One region of the Bradyrhizobium ferriligni genome, then DNA from elsewhere that is predicted to be linked to it. Evidence: predicted binding sites of a transcription regulator. Region 1 holds the regulator's gene; each other region holds the start of a gene.
The links. Region 1 encodes PhoB, which activates phosphate uptake and scavenging genes when phosphate is short. Its sites were predicted from a motif close to TGTCATNNANCTGTCAT; they were not measured.
Positions count from the first base shown of each region.

Region 2: a site for PhoB is predicted at 2,547-2,563, ahead of AC1VNY_RS36075 (esterase-like activity of phytase family protein). Genes of this name have one in related genera too.
Region 3: a site for PhoB is predicted at 3,139-3,155, ahead of AC1VNY_RS33730 (acetoacetate decarboxylase). Genes of this name have one in related genera too.
Region 4: a site for PhoB is predicted at 2,075-2,091, ahead of AC1VNY_RS24285 (DUF2794 domain-containing protein). Genes of this name have one in related genera too.

Region 1 is NZ_JBXEJO010000018.1:53,050-58,389, reverse strand. Features, by position in the region: gene phoU (phosphate signaling complex protein PhoU) at 71-787, shown strand; gene phoB (phosphate regulon transcriptional regulator PhoB) at 934-1,644, shown strand; gene AC1VNY_RS13065 (GcrA family cell cycle regulator) at 1,903-2,415, opposite strand; gene AC1VNY_RS13060 (acetylornithine transaminase) at 2,904-4,112, shown strand; gene argF (ornithine carbamoyltransferase) at 4,112-5,038, shown strand; gene AC1VNY_RS13050 (Hsp33 family molecular chaperone) at 5,250-5,340, shown strand, end outside.
Region 2 is NZ_JBXEJO010000085.1:7,055-12,394, reverse strand. Features, by position in the region: gene AC1VNY_RS36090 (heme/hemin ABC transporter substrate-binding protein) at 1-488, shown strand, start outside; gene AC1VNY_RS36085 (FecCD family ABC transporter permease) at 485-1,585, shown strand; gene AC1VNY_RS36080 (heme ABC transporter ATP-binding protein) at 1,582-2,373, shown strand; gene AC1VNY_RS36075 (esterase-like activity of phytase family protein) at 2,611-3,963, shown strand; gene AC1VNY_RS36070 (enoyl-CoA hydratase-related protein) at 4,341-5,177, opposite strand.
Region 3 is NZ_JBXEJO010000074.1:9,323-14,662, forward strand. Features, by position in the region: gene AC1VNY_RS33715 (IclR family transcriptional regulator) at 1-334, shown strand, start outside; gene AC1VNY_RS33720 (acyl-CoA carboxylase subunit beta) at 264-1,823, shown strand; gene AC1VNY_RS33725 (patatin-like phospholipase family protein) at 1,933-3,096, opposite strand; gene AC1VNY_RS33730 (acetoacetate decarboxylase) at 3,339-4,124, shown strand; gene AC1VNY_RS33735 (transporter) at 4,254-5,273, shown strand; gene AC1VNY_RS33740 (carbohydrate porin) at 5,322-5,340, shown strand, end outside.
Region 4 is NZ_JBXEJO010000042.1:1,890-7,229, reverse strand. Features, by position in the region: gene AC1VNY_RS24295 (ABC transporter permease) at 1-234, shown strand, start outside; gene AC1VNY_RS24290 (Bax inhibitor-1/YccA family protein) at 469-1,260, shown strand; gene AC1VNY_RS24285 (DUF2794 domain-containing protein) at 1,647-2,018, opposite strand; gene AC1VNY_RS24280 (DUF1223 domain-containing protein) at 2,562-3,323, opposite strand; gene acnA (aconitate hydratase AcnA) at 3,485-5,340, opposite strand, start outside.

The sequences.
Region 1 (5,340 bases):
CGATCAGGTCATGCTAAAATTCAGGACACGAAACCATGATCCCCGGGAACATGGTTGAGGGAGACAAGCGATGGCTTCTGAACATACCGCCAAGGCATTCGACAGCGACCTGCAGGAGTTGACCCGCCTGGTCGCCGAGATGGGCGGCCTGGTCGAACGGATGATTACCGAGTCGGTCGACGCGCTGATCCGTCGCGACGTCGCGCTCGGCAAGCGCGTGGTCGCCGCCGACATCGAGATCGACAATCTGCAGCGCAACATCGAAGAGCGCGCGGTGCTGACGATCGCGCGCCGCCAGCCGATGGCGATCGACCTGCGTGAGATCGTCAGCGCGATGCGCGTCGCCACCGACCTCGAGCGGATCGGCGACCTCGCCAAGAACATGGGCAAGCGCGTCGCGGCGCTGGAGAGCGATTTCCAGCCGCTGAAGCTGATCCGCGGCCTCGAGCACATGACCGACCTCGTGCTGTCGCAGGTCAAGTCGGTGCTCGACGCCTATGCCGCGCACGACCTGCCGGCGGCGATGAACGTCTGGAAGGGCGACGAGGAGGTCGATGCGATCTGCACCTCGCTGTTCCGCGAACTGCTCACCTACATGATGGAAGATCCGCGCAACATCTCGTTCTGCATCCATCTGATGTTCTGCGCCAAGAACATCGAGCGGATCGGCGATCACGCCACCAATATCGCAGAGACCGTGTTCTACATGATCGAGGGCCAGCAGATCACCGACAAGCGCCCGAAGGGGGACATGACCACTTTTGCCACCACGGTGCCGGGCAACTGAGGCATGATCGGCAAGCGCGGAACCGGCAAGAGTGAAACTGGACGATCCTCGCGACAAATCGTTTCCGCGGGAACTATGCTCAAGGAAGTTAAGCGTTTCGGTTTGCGTCTGGGCAACGGATCACCACAGAGAAAGAACTTAAACCGATGAGCGCACGCATTCTGGTAGTCGAAGACGAGGAAGCGCTGACGACGCTGTTGCGCTACAACCTCGATGCGGAAGGCTACGATGTCGAGACGGTGGGGCGCGGCGACGATGCCGACACGAGGCTGAAGGAGCGCGTTCCCGACCTCGTGGTGCTCGACTGGATGCTGCCGGGCCTGTCCGGCATCGAGCTGTGCCGCCGCCTGCGGGCGCGGCCCGAGACCAAGCAGCTTCCGATCATCATGCTGACCGCGCGCGGCGAGGAAAGCGAGCGCGTGCGCGGGCTTGCCACCGGCGCTGACGATTACATCGTCAAGCCGTTCTCGGTGCCGGAACTGCTGGCGCGGGTGAAGGGCCTCTTGCGCCGCGCGAGCCCCGAGCGGCTTGCGACCGTGCTGACCTATGGCGACATCGAGCTCGACCGCGAGAAGCGCCGCGTGGCGCGCTCCGGCCGTCCGATCGATCTCGGGCCGACCGAGTATCGCCTGCTCGAATTCTTCCTCGAGCATCCCGGCCGCGTGTTCAGCCGCGAGCAGCTGCTCGACAGCGTCTGGGGCCGCGACATCTACATCGATGAACGCACCGTCGACGTGCACATCGGCCGCCTGCGCAAGCTGCTCAATCCCGGCCGCGAGCAGGATCCGATCCGCACCGTGCGCGGCGCCGGCTACGCGCTCGACGACCGCTTTGCCAAGGCCGAGCCGCAGCCGTAACGGCCGTTGCGGGATTCATAGCCCGCAGCACGGTGTCGTCCCGGCCTAGTGCGCAATTGCGCACGGGAGCCGGGACCCATACGCCGCGGCCGGTGTAATCGGCACGTGGCCGGACGGCTTTCTAACAACACGCATTCGTGGTTATGGGTCCCGGCCTGCGCCGGGACGACGGCGGTGATGTAACGGGCTGCGCGCCACAAAAAAATCCCCGCTTTCGCGGGGATTTGTTTTTCAGGTCTTCCGTGGTTTCCCGAGTGCTCACTTGATCTGCGGTTTCGCCGACGGCCGGCGGCGATCGGCGGCGGGCTGGTAGGCAACGCGCGAGTGATGCGCGCAATAGGGCAGGCCGGCGAGCGCCTTGCCGCCGCAGAAGAAGAATTCCGGGCTCGAGGGATCGCCGACCGGCCAGTGACAGGTGGCCTCGTTGAGCTCGAGCAGCGACAGCCGCTGGCTCATCGGCACCACATTGTCGAAGGAGATCGGATCCGGCTCCATCTCGACCTCGAAGGCGTGCGCCAGTGCGGTGTTGCCGCGCGAGACCGGGCGCGCCACCCGCATCATGTGCTGGGCGGGGCGGGCCTTGCGCTGCCGCGGCGCGGCCGTGGAGGGTGCCTTGGCGCGGCCGGAGAGGCCGAGCCGATGCACTTTGCCGATCACGGCGTTTCGCGTCACATTGCCAAGTTCCGCCGCGATCTGGCTGGCCGACAGGCCGGACTCCCAGAGCTTCTTCAGCTGCTCGACGCGATCGTCGGACCAGGTCAATACAGTCATCGCATTCTTCCCTTCGCGTAGCGCCGGCCAATCATTGGAGCGGCGCTGCGAGCCAATCTGGACAAATATCCCTGCGGCCAGAATCCCTTAGCCCTCGCCGGGCGCGGTCTTGCGCCCGAACGTTTACGCGCGATACGAAGGCTACTTAGAGGGTCCAGTACTGCCGCACGAGATGTCGTACCCGACAGGCCAAACGCTACAATATGGCGTGACTCTGGCGCAAGAGTCCGCGGCCGTGCGTCCACATGTTCCCACACAGTTAAGCATTGCGATGAGGCTTTTCCACCGCACCGGAATGCTCCGGATTGCGCTCGTTTCGCATTGCAGGAAGGCCACTTCGTGACGATTGACACTTACCGACCGCAGCATAGAATGCCCGCCACGTGCCGCCCGCAAAGGCGGCCGTTTTGTTTTCCGAAGCTGGCCGTTGCTGCGCTGGCGTCAAGGCGCAGCGGCAATTGTCGGCTTAAAAACCGTCAGTGAACGCCATGACCAACGCTGCCACGTCGCATCTGCTTCCCGTCTTCGCCAGGGTCGATCTCGGCTTCGAGCGCGGTGAGGGCGCCTGGCTGATCGCAACCAACGGCGACCGCTATCTCGATTTCACCTCGGGCGTCGCGGTCAACGCGCTCGGACACGCGCATCCGCATCTGGTCAAGGCGCTGCAGGAACAGGCGACCAAGCTCTGGCACATGTCGAACCTGTTCAAGAGCCCGGACGGCGAGGTGCTTGCCGCGCGGCTGTGCGAGCAGAGCTTTGCCGACTTCGTGTTCTTCTGCAATTCCGGTGCCGAAGCGATGGAGGGCGTGATCAAGCTGGTCCGCCACTATCACTTCTCCAAGGGCCATGGCGAGCGCTACCGCATCATCACCTTCGAGGGCGCCTTCCACGGCCGCACACTGGGCACGCTGGCGGCGACCGGCTCGGCGAAATATCTCGAGGGCTTCGGCCCGCCGATGGACGGCTTCGACCAGGTGCCGCATGGCGACATCGAGGCGGTGAAGAAGGCGATCGGCCCGCACACCGCCGGCATCCTGATCGAGCCGGTGCAGGGCGAGGGCGGCGTGCGCTCGGCGCCGCAGGCGTTCTTCAAGGCGCTGCGCGCGCTCTGCGACGAGCACGGCCTGCTGCTCGCCTTCGACGAGGTGCAGACCGGCATGGGCCGCACCGGCGAACTGTTCGCCTACAAGCGTACCGGCGTCACGCCGGACGTGATGTCGCTGGCCAAGGCGCTCGGCGGCGGTTTCCCGATCGGCGCGGTGCTGGCGACCGCGCAGGCTGCGGCCGGCATGGCGCCCGGCTCGCACGGCTCGACCTTCGGCGGCAATCCGCTCGCGGTCGCCGCCGCCAATGCCGTGCTCGACGTCATGCTGAAACCCGGCTTCTTCGAGCATGTGCAGAAGATGTCGCTGCTGCTCAAGCAGAAGCTCGCTTCCGTCGTCGACCGCTATCCCGGCGTGCTGTCGGAGGTGCGCGGTGAGGGGCTGTTGATAGGCGTCAAGGCCGTGGTGCCGTCGGGCGATCTGATCGCAGCACTGCGCAACGAAAAGCTGCTCACCGTCGGTGCCGGCGACAATGTGGTGCGGTTCCTGGCGCCGCTGATCGTGACCGAGGCCGAGATCGATACGTCGATCACTGCGCTCGAGCGCGCCTGCGCGACATTGCCGGCGGCGCAGCCGAAGAAGGCGGCTGGATGATGAGCAAGCCGGTCCGCCACTTCCTCGATATCAACGAGCTGCCGCTCGGCGAGTTGCGCAACATGCTGTCCGCCGGAGCCGCCATGAAGGCGAAGCTGAAGGCGCATGAGAAGGGCAGGAAGCCGCTCGAAGGCAAGACGCTGGCGATGATCTTCGAGCGCCCGTCGACCCGCACAAGGGTGTCGTTCGACGTCGGCATGCGCCAGCTCGGCGGTGAATCCATCATGCTGACCGGCGCCGAGATGCAGCTCGGCCGCGGCGAGACCATCGCCGACACCGCGCGCGTGCTGTCGCGCTATGTCGATGCGATCATGATCCGCATCCTAAACCATGACGCGCTGCTCGAGCTCGCGGCTCACGCCACCGTCCCCGTCATCAACGGCCTGACCCGGCGTTCGCATCCCTGCCAGGTGATGGCCGACCTCATGACCTATGAGGAAAATCGCGGCTCGATCGAGGGCAAGACCGTGGCCTGGACCGGCGACGACAACAACGTGCTGGCCTCCTGGGCGCATGCCGCCGAGCGATTCAAGTTCCAGCTCAATGTCGCGACCCCGCCGGAGCTGGCGCCGAAGAAGCCGATGCGCGACTGGATCAAGGCGACCGGCGCGCCGATCGTGCTCGGCACCGATCCGGAAGCCGCCGTGCGCGGCGCCGACTGCGTCGTCACCGACACCTGGGTGTCGATGGGCGACAAGGAGGGCGAGCACCGCCACAACGTGCTGCGGCCCTATCAGGTCAATGCCAAGCTGATGTCGCTCGCCAAGCCGGACGCACTGTTCATGCACTGCCTGCCCGCACATCGCGGCGAGGAGGTCACCGACGAGGTGATCGACGGGCCGCAATCCGTGGTGTTCGACGAGGCGGAAAACCGCCTGCATGCGCAGAAGGGCATTCTGGCCTGGTGTTTCGACGCGGTCGCGTAGTCGTAGATCAGTAAGCGTTGTCGTCCCGGGCAAGCGCAGCGCGACCCGGGACCCATAACCATCGCTGTCAATTGTTGTGAAGGCTGGGGCCCCAGCTTGATGCAGCAACTCACATTGGTGGTTATGGGTCCCTGCTTTCGTAGGGACGACGGATAGATCCGTTCCGGTGAACCCCTTTCGTTTTGCGGTCCGAGACCCCAGATAGAGCGCCATGGTTTCACAATCCCCCGACATCAAAATCACGCCCGAGGCGCCGGTTCGCGCGCCCTCAGCGGTTCCTGTCGACGATGCCGTGCTGGCCT
Region 2 (5,340 bases), on a different contig from region 1:
CCTGCCTGGCCACGGCGGTGGAGAGCGATCTCGCGCAACTGCGCGCGCTGCGCGCCAGGGTGACGAAGCCGGTGCGCGTGATGTTCGTGATGTCGCTGTTGAATGGCCGGGCGATGGCGGCGGGCCACAAGACCGCCGCGGACGAGATCATCCGGCTTGCCGGCGGCCTCAACGCCATCGACGGTTACGACGGCTACAAGCCGGTCAATGACGAGGCCATCGTGGCGGCGAAACCGGATGTCGTGCTGTCGATCGATCGCGGCAAGGACTCGCTGACCGCTGATGCCGTGTTCGCGCATCCCGCCTTCGCGCTGACGCCGGTCGCGGCCAACAAGGCCTTCATCTCGATGGAAGGGCTATATCTGCTCGGCTTCGGACCGCGCACCGCGGCCGCGGCACGCGACCTCTCGGTCAAGCTCTATCCGGCGCTGGCGCCGGAGGCCGACAGCTTCAGGCCGGCAGCGCTGACCACGAATTGTCGGCAATGAGCGTGCTGGCCGAACGCCGCGGACGTGCGAAACAACGGCGCGCCGGCGTGTCGCTGCGGCCGGCCGCGACACTCACCCTGCTCTGCCTGCTTGCGGTGCTCGCAGCTACTGCGCTGGTCGCCCTGACGGTCGGGGCCGCCGGCATTCCAATGGCGCGGCTTCCGGCAGCGCTTGGGCTTTGGGTTGATCGTGTCGCCAACCCGCTGCTCGCACGCGACCAGCTCGTGGTGTGGTCGATCCGCATCCCGCGGATCGCAGCGGCGGCGATGGTCGGCGGACTGCTTGCCGTCTCCGGCGCCATCATGCAGGGCCTATTCCGCAATCCCCTCGCCGACCCCGCGCTGGTCGGCGTCTCCTCCGGCGGCGCGTTTGCCGCGGCGGCCGCGATCGTGTTCACCGACAGCCATCTCGGCGAAAGCCTGCGCTTCCTGCAACACCAGTTGCTGCCGATCGCGGCCTTTGCCGGCTCGCTGATCACGACCATCGTGCTTTACGGCATCGCCAGCCGCGGCGGCCGGACATCGATTGCGATCTTCCTGCTGGCCGGGCTTGCGATCGCCGCGATCGCCAATGCCGGCATCGGCCTTCTGGTGTTCGTCGCCGACGACCGCCAGCTGCGCGACATCACCTTCTGGCTGCTCGGCTCGCTCAGCGGCGCGACCTGGAGCAAGCTCACAGCGCTGGGGCCGGTGCTGGCGGTCGCGCTGGTCGCCTGCCTCTCGATCGCGCGCGGGCTCGACGTGCTGGTGCTCGGCGAGGCCGAGGCGTTCCACAGCGGCGTCGACGTCGAACGGCTGAAGCGTATCTCGATCGTGCTGGTTTCGGCGATGACCGGGGTCGCGGTCTCGGTCTGCGGCGTGGTCGGTTTCGTCGGCATCGTGGTGCCGCATCTGTTGCGGCTGGTGATCGGACCCGCGCATCGGCTGCTGCTGCCGGCGTCCGCACTGCTCGGTGCCATCCTCCTGGTCGGCGCCGACACGGTGGCGCGCACCATCGTGGCGCCCGCGGAAATGCCGATCGGCATCCTGACGGCGGCGATCGGCGCGCCGTTCTTCCTCGCCATGCTGCTGCGGCAGCGCGGACTGGTGTCGCTGTGACGGCCCTGCTCGAAGCGCAGTCGGTAACCATGGCGGTCGGCGGCACGACGCTGGTCGATGCGGTGTCGCTGCAGATCGATGCCGGCGAGATGGTCGCGATCGTCGGTCCCAACGGCGCCGGCAAATCGACCCTGCTGCGGATGCTGTCGGGCGACCTGCGTCCGTCGCGCGGGGCGATCAGGCTGAGGCAGCGCGACCTGCAAACTTACGGACCACGCGCGCTGGCGCAGCACCGCGCGATGCTGTCGCAGCACGTTAACGTCACTTTCCCGTTCACCGTCGAGGAAATCGTCAGCATGGGCGCCGGCGAAAGCCCGCGTGCCGTGGCGCGGGCGCTGGTCGAGGCGGCACTCGACGAGGTCGGGCTCGCGCGTTTCCGTTTCAGGCAATTGCCGACGCTATCGGGCGGCGAGCAGCAGCGGGCGCATTTCGCCCGCGTGCTGGTGCAGCTCGCCTGCGGCGAAGCGCTGCACGGACCCGGACTGTTGCTGCTGGACGAGCCGACCTCGAGCCTCGATTTGCGGCACCAGATCGACCTGGTCGAAACGGCGCGGCGGCGCGCCGCGCGCGGCACCGCCGTGATCGCGATCCTGCACGACCTCAACCTCGCGATGCGGTTCGCCGACCGCATCCTGCTGCTGCACCGCGGCCGGCTTGCCGTCGACGGCGACCGCACGGCGGCGATGAAGGCCGAGACGCTGCGCGAGATCTTCGAGATCGACGCCGCGATCGCCTACACCGGAGACGGCGTTCCGTTCCTGCTGCCGCAAACCATGCGGCCCGTTTAGACCCTCATGGTGAGGAGCGCGGTACGCGCGTCTCGAACCACGAGGCCCGGCTGTCGCTTGCAGCCATCCTTCGAGACGGCCGCTGCGCGGCCTCCTCAGGATGAGGATTGCGAGTGAGAGGCGACGTAACGCCGCAAGCCTTATCCCGCCGCAACATCCGCGATTCACAAAACTGTCAGCCGGCTGTAACAGGCGGCTCGGAGAACACCGCATCGTTTATCCTTTGGGAGATCAACCATGCGCCTGTCCCTGCTCTGCTCCGTCGCCTCCATCCTGCTCGCCACATCGGCGTTCGCGCAGAGTGAAGGCGAATTCCCGGCGACGCTGGCAGGACATGCCGTGATGCCGGCGGAGAGCTTCATCGACGCCCCCGCCGACGCCCCTGATGATCTGAAGACCTCGGGCAAATACACCACCGGCAGGCGCGTCGACGCCATCGGCACCGTGATGGGCAAGTCCTATGAGCGGCCGACCGGCGTGTCGCTGCCGTTCAAGGGCCAGCCGCTGCAAGGCCATTCCGGCATCAAGGTGATGCCCGATGGCTCGTTCTGGGTGATCACCGACAACGGCATGGGCTCGCGCTACAACTCGGCGGACTCGATGCTGTACCTGAACCGGCACAAGATCGACTGGGCGAGCGGCAAGATCGAGCGTCAGGAGACCGTGTTCCTGCACGATCCCGACAGGAAGGTGCCGTTCCGCATCGTGCATGAGGACACCGCCAAGCGCTATTTGACCGGTGCCGACTTCGACACCGAGGGCTTCCAGATCATCAACGACATTTTCTGGATCGGCGACGAGTTCGGACCGTACGTCCTCAAGGCCGACAAGACCGGCAAGATCCTCGCCGTGTTCGAGACCGTCGCCGACGGCAAGCCGGTGCGTTCGCCGGATCACTGGGCGGTGCAGTCACCCGGCGCGCCCGGCGCCTCCTACACCAACGTCAACCTGCGCCGCTCCAAGGGCTATGAAGGCTTTGCTTCCTCCAAGGACGGCAAATTCCTCTACGGCCTGCTCGAGGGCCCGCTGTGGGATGCCGACAAGAAGGATTGGGAGAAGGTCGACGGCAAGGAAGCTTCGCGCATCCTGGAATTCGACGTCGCGGCGGAGAAGTTCACCGGACGCTACTGGCAGTATGTGTTCGAGCAGAACGGCAATGCGGTCGGCGACTTCAACATGATCGATCCGGCCCAGGGCCTCGTCATTGAGCGCGACAATGGCGAAGGCACCGCCGACAAGGCCTGCCCGCAAGGCCAGCGCGGCGAGACCTGTTTCCCTGATCTCGCCAAGTTCAAGCGCGTCTACAAGATCGAGCTGTCCGATGCCAATGTCGGCAAGCCGGTGCGCAAGATCGCCTATATCGACCTGATGAAGATCCGCGATCCCAACAAGAAGGCGCGCAAGCCGCTCAACGACGGCGTCTACACCTTCCCGTTCTTCACCATCGAGAATGTCGACCGGGTCGACGAGACCCACATCATCGTCGGCAACGACAACAATCTGCCGTTCTCCTCGAGCCGCGACCCGAACAAGGCCGATGACGACGAGTTCGTGCTGCTCGAGGTCGGCGACTTCCTGAAGGCGAAGTGAGGGGCTGCTCTCGCCACCCACAACAATGTTGTCGCCCGGCTCGACCGGGTGACCCAGTATTCGAGAGACGTCCGAGCTCAACGGACAAGCCGCGGCGTACCGGATGCCCCGCTCGAGGCGGGGCACGACAGCGAATATGCGATAGTGTGATGCTCATCCCAGCACGACGGCCATTCCGTCATCCCCGCGCAAAGGCTTCGCCTTTGTCGCTGGAGGTGCGAGCCTTGCGGCGCAATTGCGCCGCTGGGCGAGCCTCGAAGGATGTACGGCCCCCGCATCGGCCGCGCGGAGACAGCCGGGCCGCCGCCCTTCGAGACGGCCGCTTTGCGGCCTTCTCAGGGTGCCGGTGATACAGCTCAGCGCGGCTTACGTGATCCTCACTCCTTCTTCGTCCGGTAATCCCCGAACGTCGTGTCGCGCTGGTCGAGCTGGGCCTTCACGCTGCCGCCGTCGCGGCGGAAGCCCGCCATGTAGGCCTTGCTGGCCTCGGTCGTGAAGGCCAGCGCCTGGATCTCGGTGCCGGCGCGCATCGCGGCGCGGGCACCCATGATTTCCATCGCGCGGTGGACGCTACGCTTGTTGAGCTGTTGCAGCTCGATCGGCACCTTGGCCGCGCGCTCGGCGAAATCCAGTGTCTTCGCCTCCAGTTCGGCGAGCGGAAACGACCGGGTCGCATAGCCCCATTCGGCGGCCTCGCGGCCGGACATCGCGTCGCCCGTCAGCATCAATTCCATGGCGCGGCGCATGCCGACCAGCCACGGGTGATACTGCATGTCGGGCGGGCTCATCAGCCGCACCGGCGGATAGCCGATCTGGGCGTCGTCGGCGACGTAAACCACGTCGCAGGCGGTCGCGAGCTCAGTGCCGCCGGCGAGGCAGTAGCCGTGCACCTGCGCGATCACAGGCTTTGCGAGGTCCCAGATCGAGAACCAGCCCTCGACGACATGGCGCGACCACTGGCCGGGGCCGGATGCCGAATGATAGGGCTGGTCGACGCGGTTGTCGGCGGAGAGATCGTAGCCCGCCGAGAAACAGGGTCCCGCGCCGCGCAGAATCGAGATCGAAACCCCGGGATCGCGGTCGCCCTGCTCCAGCACCTCGAAGATCTCGCCGCGCAAGCGATTGTTCAGCGCGTTGCGCTTCTCGGGGCGGTTCAGCGTGATGCGGCGGACGCGCGGACGCGGATCATCGACGACGATGTGCTGGTAACTCATGGATCCTCCCGATCTCAGGCTTTGTTGCCTTTGGCAAAGTGATGCCCGAGATCGGGAGGGTTGTCATCGGCAGATGACGCAGGTCCTCATAGCGTTTTCAAGCGAAGTGGGTTCCGGTTCGCGTGAAGAAAACGCGTCAAGCAACAACGCTAGAGCCCGGCAC
Region 3 (5,340 bases), on a different contig from region 1:
CCCGCACATCAACGGCGTCGCGGTGCCGCTGTGGTCGCCGCAGTACCAGACCTATGTGGTCACCACGATCGGCCTGCTCTCGGCGATGTATGACGAGGCGCGGCTGCACCGCGAGGTCGCGCCGCAAATGGTCGAACTCGCCGCCGCGCTCGGCAGCCTGCTCGAAGGTGCCGACGGCGACATCTTCAGCAATCGGATCGAGCGCAAGTCGCTTCCGGTGACCGCCCATAACAACAACAAAATCCTCAAGACGGGAGCAGTGAATGAACTGGAAGCCGGAACTCGACGACCTCGCCCGCCGCGAAGCGTTCGCGCGGGAGATGGGAGGCGTTGACAAGGTCAAGCGGCAACGCGACCAGGGCCGGCTCACGGTTCGTGAGCGTATCGACAAGCTCGTCGACCAGAGCAGCTTCCACGAGGTCGGTGCCATCTCCGGCATCGCCGAATACGACGAAAGCAACGAACTCAAGCATCTGACGCCGGCGAACTGCGTGTTCGGCCGCGCCAGGGTCGACGGCCGCACCGTGGTCGTGGTCGGCGACGACTTCACCGTGCGCGGCGGCTCGGCCGATGCATCGATTTCCGCCAAGCCGTTGATGGCGGAGGAGATGGCGCACGACTTCCGCCTGCCGATCGTTCGCGTGATCGAGGGCTCGGGCGGCGGCGGCTCGGTGAAGACGATCGAGACCAGGGGCGCGGCCAATCTTCCCGGCGGCGTCGGCGGTACGCGTTGGTACTGGTACACGACCGCCAATTTGGCGCGCGTGCCGGTGGTCGGTCTCGGGCTCGGCTCGGTCGCGGGCCTTGGTGCCGCGCGGCTCGCCGCCACGCATTACTCGGTGATGACCAAGAGCTCCGCGATGTTCGTCGCCGGCCCGCCGGTGGTGAAGCGCCTGGGGCAGGATCTGACCAAGCAGGAGCTCGGCGGCGCCGACATCCAGACCCGCGCCGGCGCGATCGATCAGGCCGTCGAGACCGAAGAGGAGGCGTTCGACTACGCGCGGCGCTTCCTGTCCTATCTGCCGTCGTCGGTCTACGACCTGCCGCCGACCGTTCCCTGCACCGACGATCCGGAGCGTGCCGAGGAATCACTGCTGAAGGCAGTGCCGCGCAATCGCAAGCAGGTCTACAAGATGCGCCCGATCATCGATGCGGTGGTCGACAAGGGCTCGTTCTTCGAGGTCGCCAGCAATTTCGGCCGCCCGATCATCACCGGATTGGCGCGGATCGAGGGCAGGGCGGTGCTGCTGCTCGCCAGCGATCCCTTCCACTATGGCGGCTCGTGGACCGCGGACGCCTGCCAGAAGGTGGTGCGCTGGGTCGACTTCGCCGAGACCTTCCATCTGCCGGTGGTCTATCTGATGGACTGCCCCGGCTTCATGATCGGGCTCGAGGCGGAGAAGACGGCGACCATCCGCCATGGCGTGCGGGCGATGGCGGCGGTTAACCAGAGCACGGTGCCGTGGTGTACCATCATCATCCGCAACGCCTTCGGCGTCGCCGGCGTGGTGCATCAGCCGGCCAACCGCTTCTCGATGCGCTATGCGTGGCCGTCGGCCTATTGGGGCTCGCTGCCGCTCGAGGGCGGCATCGAGGCGGCCTATCGGGCCGAGATCGATGCGGCCGCCGATCCCGCCGCCAAGCTGCGCGAGATCGAGGATCGCCTCAACAAGCTGCGCTCGCCGTTCCGCTCGGCCGAGAAGTTTTGGGTCGAGGAGGTGATCGACCCGCGCAAGACGCGCTCGCTGCTCTGCGAGTTCGCGCGCCTTGCTGAACCGATCCGCAAGGCCGGGCCGCCGAGCAACATGTCGACGCGGCCGTAAGGTTCCTCGACCTCAACGCGTCATGCGCGGGCTTGACCCGCGCATCCATCAAATGAGTCATTCGAAGCGGGATGGATTGCCGGGGCAAGCCCGGCAATGACGACCTTGTCTACTCGGCTTCGCGATGCACGTCGTGGATCACGATGCCCATGCCGTTCTCGGGCATCTTGATCCATTCGCGCCGCTTCAGCGAGCGCTTGGTGTCCTCGTGCCCGCTCACCCAGTGCTCGCGCATCGAGGTGCCAGAGAATTCGTGGTCCTTGGCGTCGCCCTCATAGGCCTTCTGCTGATAGATCAGCTGCAATAGCGTGATGCCCGGCAGCCGGGCGTTTGCCTTCTTGAGCTGGCGTTCCTCGTCCGAGAGCTGATCGTCGGGGATTTTTCCCAGCGCGTTGTGCAGGGCGGTGCGCAGATTGTAGGTCTTGCGATAGACGTCGGTGTTGTAGCGGGTGCGCGACGAATACATGATGTCCTTGTGCCGGGCCATCACGTCCTGGATGTCGCGCGGAAGCGCGCCGCGCGCCGAGAACAGGTCGACCTGGAACACCAGCGAGTTCATGTTGTCTTCCTGGTCGAGCAGATGCTGCAGCGGCGTGTTGGAGACGATGCCGCCGTCCCAGAAATGATCGGTGCCGACCTTCACCATCGGCAGCGCCGGCGGCAGCGCGCCGCTCGCCATGATGTGCTCGGGAATGATCTCGTCATGGGCATTGTCGAAATAGATGAAGTTGCCGGACAGCACGTTCACCGCGCCGACCGCGAAGCGCATTGTCTTGGAATTGATGCGGTCGAAATCGACCAGCTCGAGCAGGGACTCGCGCAGCGGCGTGGTGTCGTAGTAGCTGATGGCGGTACGCGCGCCGGCCAGGCTGAACCACGGATTGGTCTGATGCGGGGTGAAGAAGCCGGGCTGCCCGAGCGTCGTCGTCAGCCATGAACTGGTGAGATTGCGCGCCTTGCGGAAGACGTCGCCGTCCGGCGTGTAGTGCCAGATCTTGCGGCTGGTGATGCGATCCCAGAATGTGTGCAGTCGCTCCAGCCGCTTTTCGGGCGGATTGCCGGCGATGATCGCCGAGTTGATTGCGCCGATCGAGACGCCGCACACCCAGTCGGGCTCGATGTTGGATTCATGCAGCGCCTGATAGACGCCGGCCTGATAGGCGCCGAGTGCGCCGCCGCCCTGCAGGACCAGGGCCACGCGATCGCAGCCCTCGGGGCGCCAGCCCGGCGTCGCGTGATCGATGTCGTCGAAATGCGGGGTTCGCGCGTCCATATCAGACACTCCAAAAATTCGCGGCGAGAATTCAGCGCGCCGATGACGCGGTGATGACAATTGCGGCGCCCACGCACGGCGCATCCGGCATGCCTGCCTGCATGGTTAGCATTGGCCTCGGCAGCGCGACGCGGGTCACGCAAGCGCAACCGCAGGTCATGCACCTGACGGAAATCCCTCACATCGCTGTCAATCTCGGTCGTTAGCTTCCGGGCAAATTTTTCAAACAGGGGGTTATTGCGATGCGCAGGGAAGATCTGCTCAAGCTTCCGTCGATGCCGGCCGCCGGCCCGAGCTATCCCGCCGGTCCGTATCGCTTCATCGATCGCGAGTTCCTCGTCATCACCTATGAGACCGATCCGGAGTTGATCCGCGCCGGCCTGCCCGAGCCGTTGGAGCCGATCGAGCAGGCGATCGTCCATTACGAATGGATCAAGATGCCCGACAGCTCCGGCTTCGGCAGCTACACCGAGTCCGGCCTCGTGATCCCCGCGCGCCTGCATGGCGAAGAGGTCAATTTCGTCTGTCAGATGTACCTCGACGATGATCCGCCGATCGCGGCCGGCCGCGAGATCTGGGGCTTTCCGAAGAAGTACGCCCATCCCAAGCTCGAGATCGTCAAGGACACGCTGACCGGCACGCTGGAATATGCCGGCCAGCTCGTCGCGATGGGCACGATGGGCTACAAGCACGAGAGCATGGCAGGCAATGGCGACGTCACGCGCGCTACGCTGTCGAAGACGCAAGTTAATCTGAAGATGATCCCCGGCGTCGACGGCCATCTCGAGGTCTGCCAGCTGGTCGCGATCAACCTGACCGACATCGTCGTCAAGGGCTCCTGGATCGGACCGGGCCGGCTGCACCTGGTGCCGCATGTCAATGCACCGGTCGCCGATTTCCCGGTCAAGCGTGTCGTCGGCGCGCATCACTTCCTCGCCGATCTGACGCTGCCGTTCGGTCGCGTGGTCCACGACTACAACAAGGAAGCGGCAGAAGCGGCCGCGCCGACCGGCCTGGCCGCCGAGTAGGGCTGGCGCTGACATAAAACTGTAACGGCCGCGTCCTCCAATGTTGTGACGAAGGACGCGCTTGCTCGGTTTTGCGCGTGGGCGAGGGTTTGGGCATGTCATTTCGCGCGGTTGCTTTGGAGGCCGGCCATGCTGGCTGATCCACCTCCCGCTCCGGTCGGGTCGCTGTTGACCCGCGAGGCGGTCCCCGGTCTGGTCTGGGCGTTTCGCCTGCATCACGACGGCCGCGCCGAGGCGCTTCCGATCGATGCGCCGATCGAGCCGAGCCATGACGGAAGGCTGTGGCTGCACTTCAACCTGACCGACGTCCGCACCCGGGCGTGGCTCGCCAACATGCACATCCCGCAACTGGCGCGGGACCTCTTGCTGTCGAATGACAATTTCCAGCAGATCCACGTCGTCGACAATTGCGTCTACGGCGTGTTTTCCGACCTGGTGCGGGATGTCGAAGCCGCCACCCGCGAGACCGGCTTCCTCCGCTTCGCGATGACCGAGCGTCTCCTGATCAGCGGCCGCCATCAGGCGCTGTGCTCTGCCGATGCGACGCGCCGCGTGCTCGAGGGCGGCCATCGCGTCGGCAGCGTCGCGGCGCTGCTGGAGAAGATCGTCGACGAGATCGCCGACACCATGGACCGCATGGCGGACAAGATCGGCACCGATATCGACGCGATCGAGGAGCGGGTGCTCGCCGAGGATACCGGATCCGAACTGCGCAAGAATCTGAGCCGGATGCGCCGCACCTGCGTGCGCCTGCATCGCCAGCTCGCGGGCCTGCGCGTGCTGTTCCACCGGCTCGAGCAGAAGAGCACCGACGATCTCAGCCCGGCGCTGCGGCTGCAGGCTGGCAAGCTCGCGCAGCGGCTCGACGGTCTCGACCACGACATCGTCGAACTGCACGAGCGCAGCCGCCTGCTGGAGGAGGAGCTGCGCTTCAAGCTCGAGGAGGAGAGCAACAAGCACCTCCACGCATTGTCCGTCGTCACCATGATGCTGCTGCCGCCGACGCTCGTCACCGGCATCTTCGGCATGAACACCAAGGGATTGCCGCTGACCGATGTCGACAGCGGATTTCTGGTGGCCGCAGGCCTGTTGGCCGGGTCGGCGCTGCTGGCCTATCTGCTGATGCGGCGGCTCGGCATCGTCAAATAGCGCGAGCGCACCGCGGCATTCCCGATGTGCAGAGTTCTTTCCCGCGCGATGTTGGTGGCCGCGGCCC
Region 4 (5,340 bases), on a different contig from region 1:
TACGCGCTGGAGTATCTGATGATCGGTTTTGCAACCGCCGTGTTCGGGGTGATCGCCGGCTCGATCGCGGCCTGGCTGATCGTGACGCGGCTGATGACGCTGAGTTTTATCTGGCAGGCCGGCAGCGCCGCGCTGGTCGTGGTCGCCGCGCTGGTCGTCACGGTCGGACTGGGGCTCGCCGGGACGCTGCTCGCGCTAAACCAGAAGCCGGCCTCAGTGTTGCGGAATTTGTGACAAAATGTAGCGGCGCGAGCGCCGTTTTTGCCTGTAACGCTAGGGTAGAGCGACATTCGGCCGCGCGTGGAAGCTTGCGTCGGATGTGTTAATTTCCCACATACCAATCGGGTCGGATAGTCGGTTTGAATGACACGGAATTAATGTTCCGCAAACCGAGCCATCTGAGATAGATTTACGACCGGCGCCGCAAATCCCTTGCGCTCCACCGGGACCAACCACGGGAATTCGACCATGTCGGACCTAGACCGCAACTACGCTTCTCCTTTCGGCCGGGCCGCCGGGCGCATTGACGCTGCGGCCGTCGACGCCGGTCTGCGCGCCTACATGCTGCGCATCTACAACTACATGAGCATCGGCCTGGCCATCACCGGCCTCGCCGCGCTCGGCGTCTACATGGGTGCGGTGACCACCGACCAGTCGGCCGCCGTCGCCAAGTTCGGCAACGCCTATCTGACGCAGTTCGGCTACGCGATGTTCGTGAGCCCGCTGAAGTGGCTGTTCATCCTCGCCCCTCTGGCGATGGTGTTCGTCATCTCGGCCGGCATCAACCGCCTGCAGCCCGCGACCGCCCAACTCCTGTTCTGGGTGTTCTCGGCGCTGATGGGTCTGTCGCTGTCGTCGATCTTCCTGGTGTACACGCACACCTCGATCGTGCGCGTGTTCTTCATCACCGCGGCGACGTTCGGTGCGCTGAGCCTCTACGGCTACACCACCAAGCGTGACATGAGCGGCATGGGCTCGTTCCTGTTCATGGGTCTGATCGGCATCATCATCGCAAGCCTGGTCAACCTGTTCCTGGCGAGCTCGGCGTTGCAGTTCATCGTCTCGGTGGTCGGCGTGCTGGTGTTCGCGGGCCTCACCGCCTGGGACACCCAGCGGCTGAAGAACGACTACATCTACGGCTACGCCTCGCAGGGTGGCGTGATGGCAGAGCGTGCGGCAATCACTGGTGCGCTGTCGCTCTACCTGAACTTCATCAACCTGTTCACGCTGCTCCTGCAGCTGCTCGGCCAGCGCGACTAAGCGCCTCCAGCGAAGCCGATCGAGTCCAAGCCCCGGCCATCCGGCCGGGGCTTTTCTTTTGCGCGGAGCAAATGTGGCGTAGTGGCGTAGCCCGGATGAAGCGCAGCGAAATCCGGGGCAAGTTCATCCATGGCTTCGGCAGTCCCGGATTTCGCGAAGCCTGTCATCGGGCGCGCGTTCGCGCGACCCGTTGGCTCCATCCGGGCTACAAGCTTTTCGTTTGCGCGAGGCAAAAATAATGGCGAGGCCGCGCGAGGGCCGCACAACTGCGCCGGCGGATTAGCGGATTTGTAGCCCGGATGAGCGAAGCGATATCCGGGGAAGTTGTACCCGGGTGGTGAGACCCTCCCGGATGTCGCTTCGCTCATCCGGGCTACGAGAAATCCCTACACCAGCGACAGCTTGCGGTCGATCACAAGCAGCACGCGTTCGAGTTCATGGCCGCGGCGCAGGATCAGGCCGGTCGCGGAAATCACGCTGTACATGCCCTGCTTGCGCGCAAGCCGGGGGTCCTTCTCGATCCGGTAGATCGGCACTTCCGACGCGCGCCGGAACACCGAGAACACGGCACGGTCCTTCAGGAAGTCGATCGCATAGTCGCGCCACTCGCCGTCGGCGACCATGCGGCCGTAGAGATTGAGAATGCGGTTGAGTTCAAGTCGATTGAAAGTCACGCGGTTGGGCTGAGGGGTCGCGGCGGCGGTGCGCGCCGCGGCACGACTCCCGCTCGGATCGGTGTCCTCCGAGATCAAACTCATCGAGCGCCTCCTGTCACCTCGGCGACGATCGGGTTCCGAAGGCCCCTCTTCGGGATCGTCACGAGAGTGACATGATCGCGCTAAGCGAGCGGGCCCGCAAGGGGCCAATCGCAATGCAACCGGCCCTTAACCACGGCCGCGCGCGGCGGATTGTCCGGAAAACCGCAGAGTCACGGGAACGTTAGCGGAATCATATTGCTGCCCCACTTCCGCCCATCGCCCGCCCCGCTGTCCTGCGAAAAGGAAATCCTGCGTTGGCCCGGTCCTTTCGGTTCCGGATTCCTCAGCCCCCAGCCCCCCGGGGCCGTCGGGATCGGGCCTGTTCGCAGGGGAGTTAAATCCCAACACTGGGCCAACGAAAGTTGGTCCTTTTTGTTTTTGGGACTTGCGCAAGCTGGACGCGCGCAAAACCCCGGCGCTTTCCTTTCGGCAAATCACTGAATGCAGGTTCGTCGCCATGCGCGGCTGCACCACAACATGCGTGCGGTCCAACGGCGCGCCACGGGCGGAAGCCGGCGCATCGCGCCGTACCGCAGCAAGGCTCTAGTGAAGCGAGGTGAAGGCAGCGCCGAGCATCGGGCCCGGCTTGTCGCGGTTGCCGTCCTGGACGTACACCGCCGCAGCATCGACACCGTCACGCGTGATGTTCTCCAGCGGCACGGTCCAGCTCCCTGACGAACCGTTCCAGTCACCGACCTTGAGGAGATTGCGCACCACGTTGTGGTAGGTGATCTCGCGGCCGCGGTTCTCGCCGCGCGCGATCGAGATCGGCACCGACTTCGAGATCGAGCAGATCCAGACCTCGCCGCGCGACACTGCGGGTGACTTCGACGCGGCCACCGACACGTTGATCTGCTTGCCGGTCAGCGTCATCGTCACCGGCACCGACATCACGCTGCCGCTCCTTTCGGTGCTCTTGATGGCGTCCTCGATACTGGCGCGGTCGCTGCCGATCACATGCGCGGAGCCGTTGATCACGGCCTGCGGCGTGTAGACGTCGCGATCGCCGCGCACATGCGAATAGGCCTTCTGGCGCGCGCTGAAACGGGAGTCGGCCAGCGTGTCCTTCCAGCCGAGATAGTCCCAATAGTCGATCGGCATGCTCAGCGCGATGACGTTGGGGTCCTTCGCGAGGTCACCGATGATCTTGTCCGCGGGCGGACAGGACGAGCATCCCTGCGAGGTGAAGAGTTCGACGACGGCACGCGGATCGGCGTGGGCGGGGCGGATGATCGCGACGATTGCGCAGATACCAAGGGCGCTCGACCATCGCGAGATAGAATTATAGGCCATCATCGCTGTCATACTGCGAACCAGTCGTGATGATTTCCATCCGTAATTGTACGGAGCATGAAGTCTGTCCCTGAACTTGCGTGCCCCAAAACGCGAGAAAGCGGCCTTTTCATAGGCCGCCTTCTTTTTAGTCGCTACTCACTAAGCGGTGAGGCACCGATCACAAATCCGCGTTAGGCCGCGAGTTTGCGCAGCACATAATGCAGGATGCCGCCGTTGCGATAGTAGTCGAGCTCGTCCAGCGTATCGATGCGGCAGAGCAGTGGCACATCCTTCTTGCCGCCGTCGGCGGAGACGATTTCGGCCGTCAGCGTCTGGCGGGGCTTCAAATCGCCCTGCAACCCGCGGATCGTGACCTTTTCGTCGCCCTTGAGGCCGAGCGAGGACCACGACGTGCCGTCCTGGAAGGTGAGCGGAAGCACACCCATGCCGACCAGGTTGGAGCGATGGATGCGCTCGAAGCTCTGGCAGATCACCGCGCGCACGCCGAGCAGACGGGTGCCCTTCGCGGCCCAGTCGCGCGACGAGCCGTTGCCGTATTCGGCGCCGGCGAACACCACCAGCGGCACGCCTTCCGCCTGGTACTTCATCGCGGCGTCGTAGATCGACATCTGCTCGCCGTCGGGCCAGTGCTTGGTCAAACCGCCTTCCGGAATATTGCCGTCGGCGCCCTTCAGCATGAAGTTCTTGATGCGGATGTTGGCGAAGGTGCCACGCATCATCACTTCATGGTTGCCGCGCCGCGTGCCGTATTGGTTGAAGTCGGCGGGGCGCACCTGGTGCTCGCTGAGGAACTTGCCGGCGGGCGAGGTCAGCTTGATCGAACCGGCCGGCGAGATGTGGTCGGTGGTGATCTTGTCGCCGAACATCGCGAGGATCCGTGCATCGACCACGTCGGTGACCGGATCCGGCTGCTTCTTCATGCCTTCGAAATAGGGCGGGTTCTGCACATAGGTCGAGCTCATGTTCCAGCGATAGGTCTCGCTTTCCGTGGTCTTGATCTTGCGCCAGTTGGTATCGCCCTTGAACACGTCGGCGTACTTCTTCTTGAAGATCGTCGCGGTGACGTACTTCTTCATGAAGGCATTGATCTCCTTGGCGGTCGGCCAGATGTCCTTGAGGAACACCGGCTTGCCGTCCTTGCCGATACCGAGCGGCTCGACCGCGAGATCCTTGGTCACGGTGCCGGCGAGCGCATGCGCGACGACGAGCGGCGGCGAGGCGAGGTAGTTCGCCTGCACGTCCGGCGAGACGCGGCCTTCGAAGTTGCGGTTGCCCGACAGCACGGCGGCGGCGACGATGCCGTTGTCGTTGATCGACTTCGAGATATCTTCCGGCAGCGGGCCGGAATTGCCGATGCAAGTGGTGCAGCCGAAGCCGACGAGGTTGAAGCCGACCTTGTCGAGATCGGCCTGCAGGCCGGAATTGGCGAGATACTCCGCCACCACCTGGCTGCCCGGCGCGAGCGAGGTCTTCACCCACGGCTTGGCCTTGAGGCCCTTGGCGGCGGCCTTGCGCGCCAAGAGGCCGGCGCCGATCAGCACGCTCGGATTGGAGGTGTTGGTGCAGGAGGTGATCGCCGCGATCACGACGTCGCCATGGCCGAGATCGAAGTCACGGCCCTCGACCGCATGACGCTTCTGCTCGCCCTCGGGCTTCTTGTATTCGCCAACCAGCGCGGTCGCGAAACCGGTCGACACCGCCGGCAGCGCGATGCGGCCTTCGGGGCGCTTCGGTCCGGCCATCGACGGCACGACGTCGCCGAGGTCGAGCGTCAGCGTGGTGGTGAACACCGGATCGGCCGACTTGGCGGTGCGGAACAGGCCCTGCGCCTTGGCATAGGCCTGCACCAGCTTGACGCGATCGGCCTTGCGGCCCGAGGTCTTCAGGTAATCGATGGTCGCTGCATCGACCGGGAAGAAGCCGCAGGTCGCGCCGTATTCGGGCGCCATGTTGCCGATGGTCGCCTTGTCCGCGACCGAGAGATAGTCGAGGCCCGGGCCGAAGAACTCGACGAACTTGCCGACGA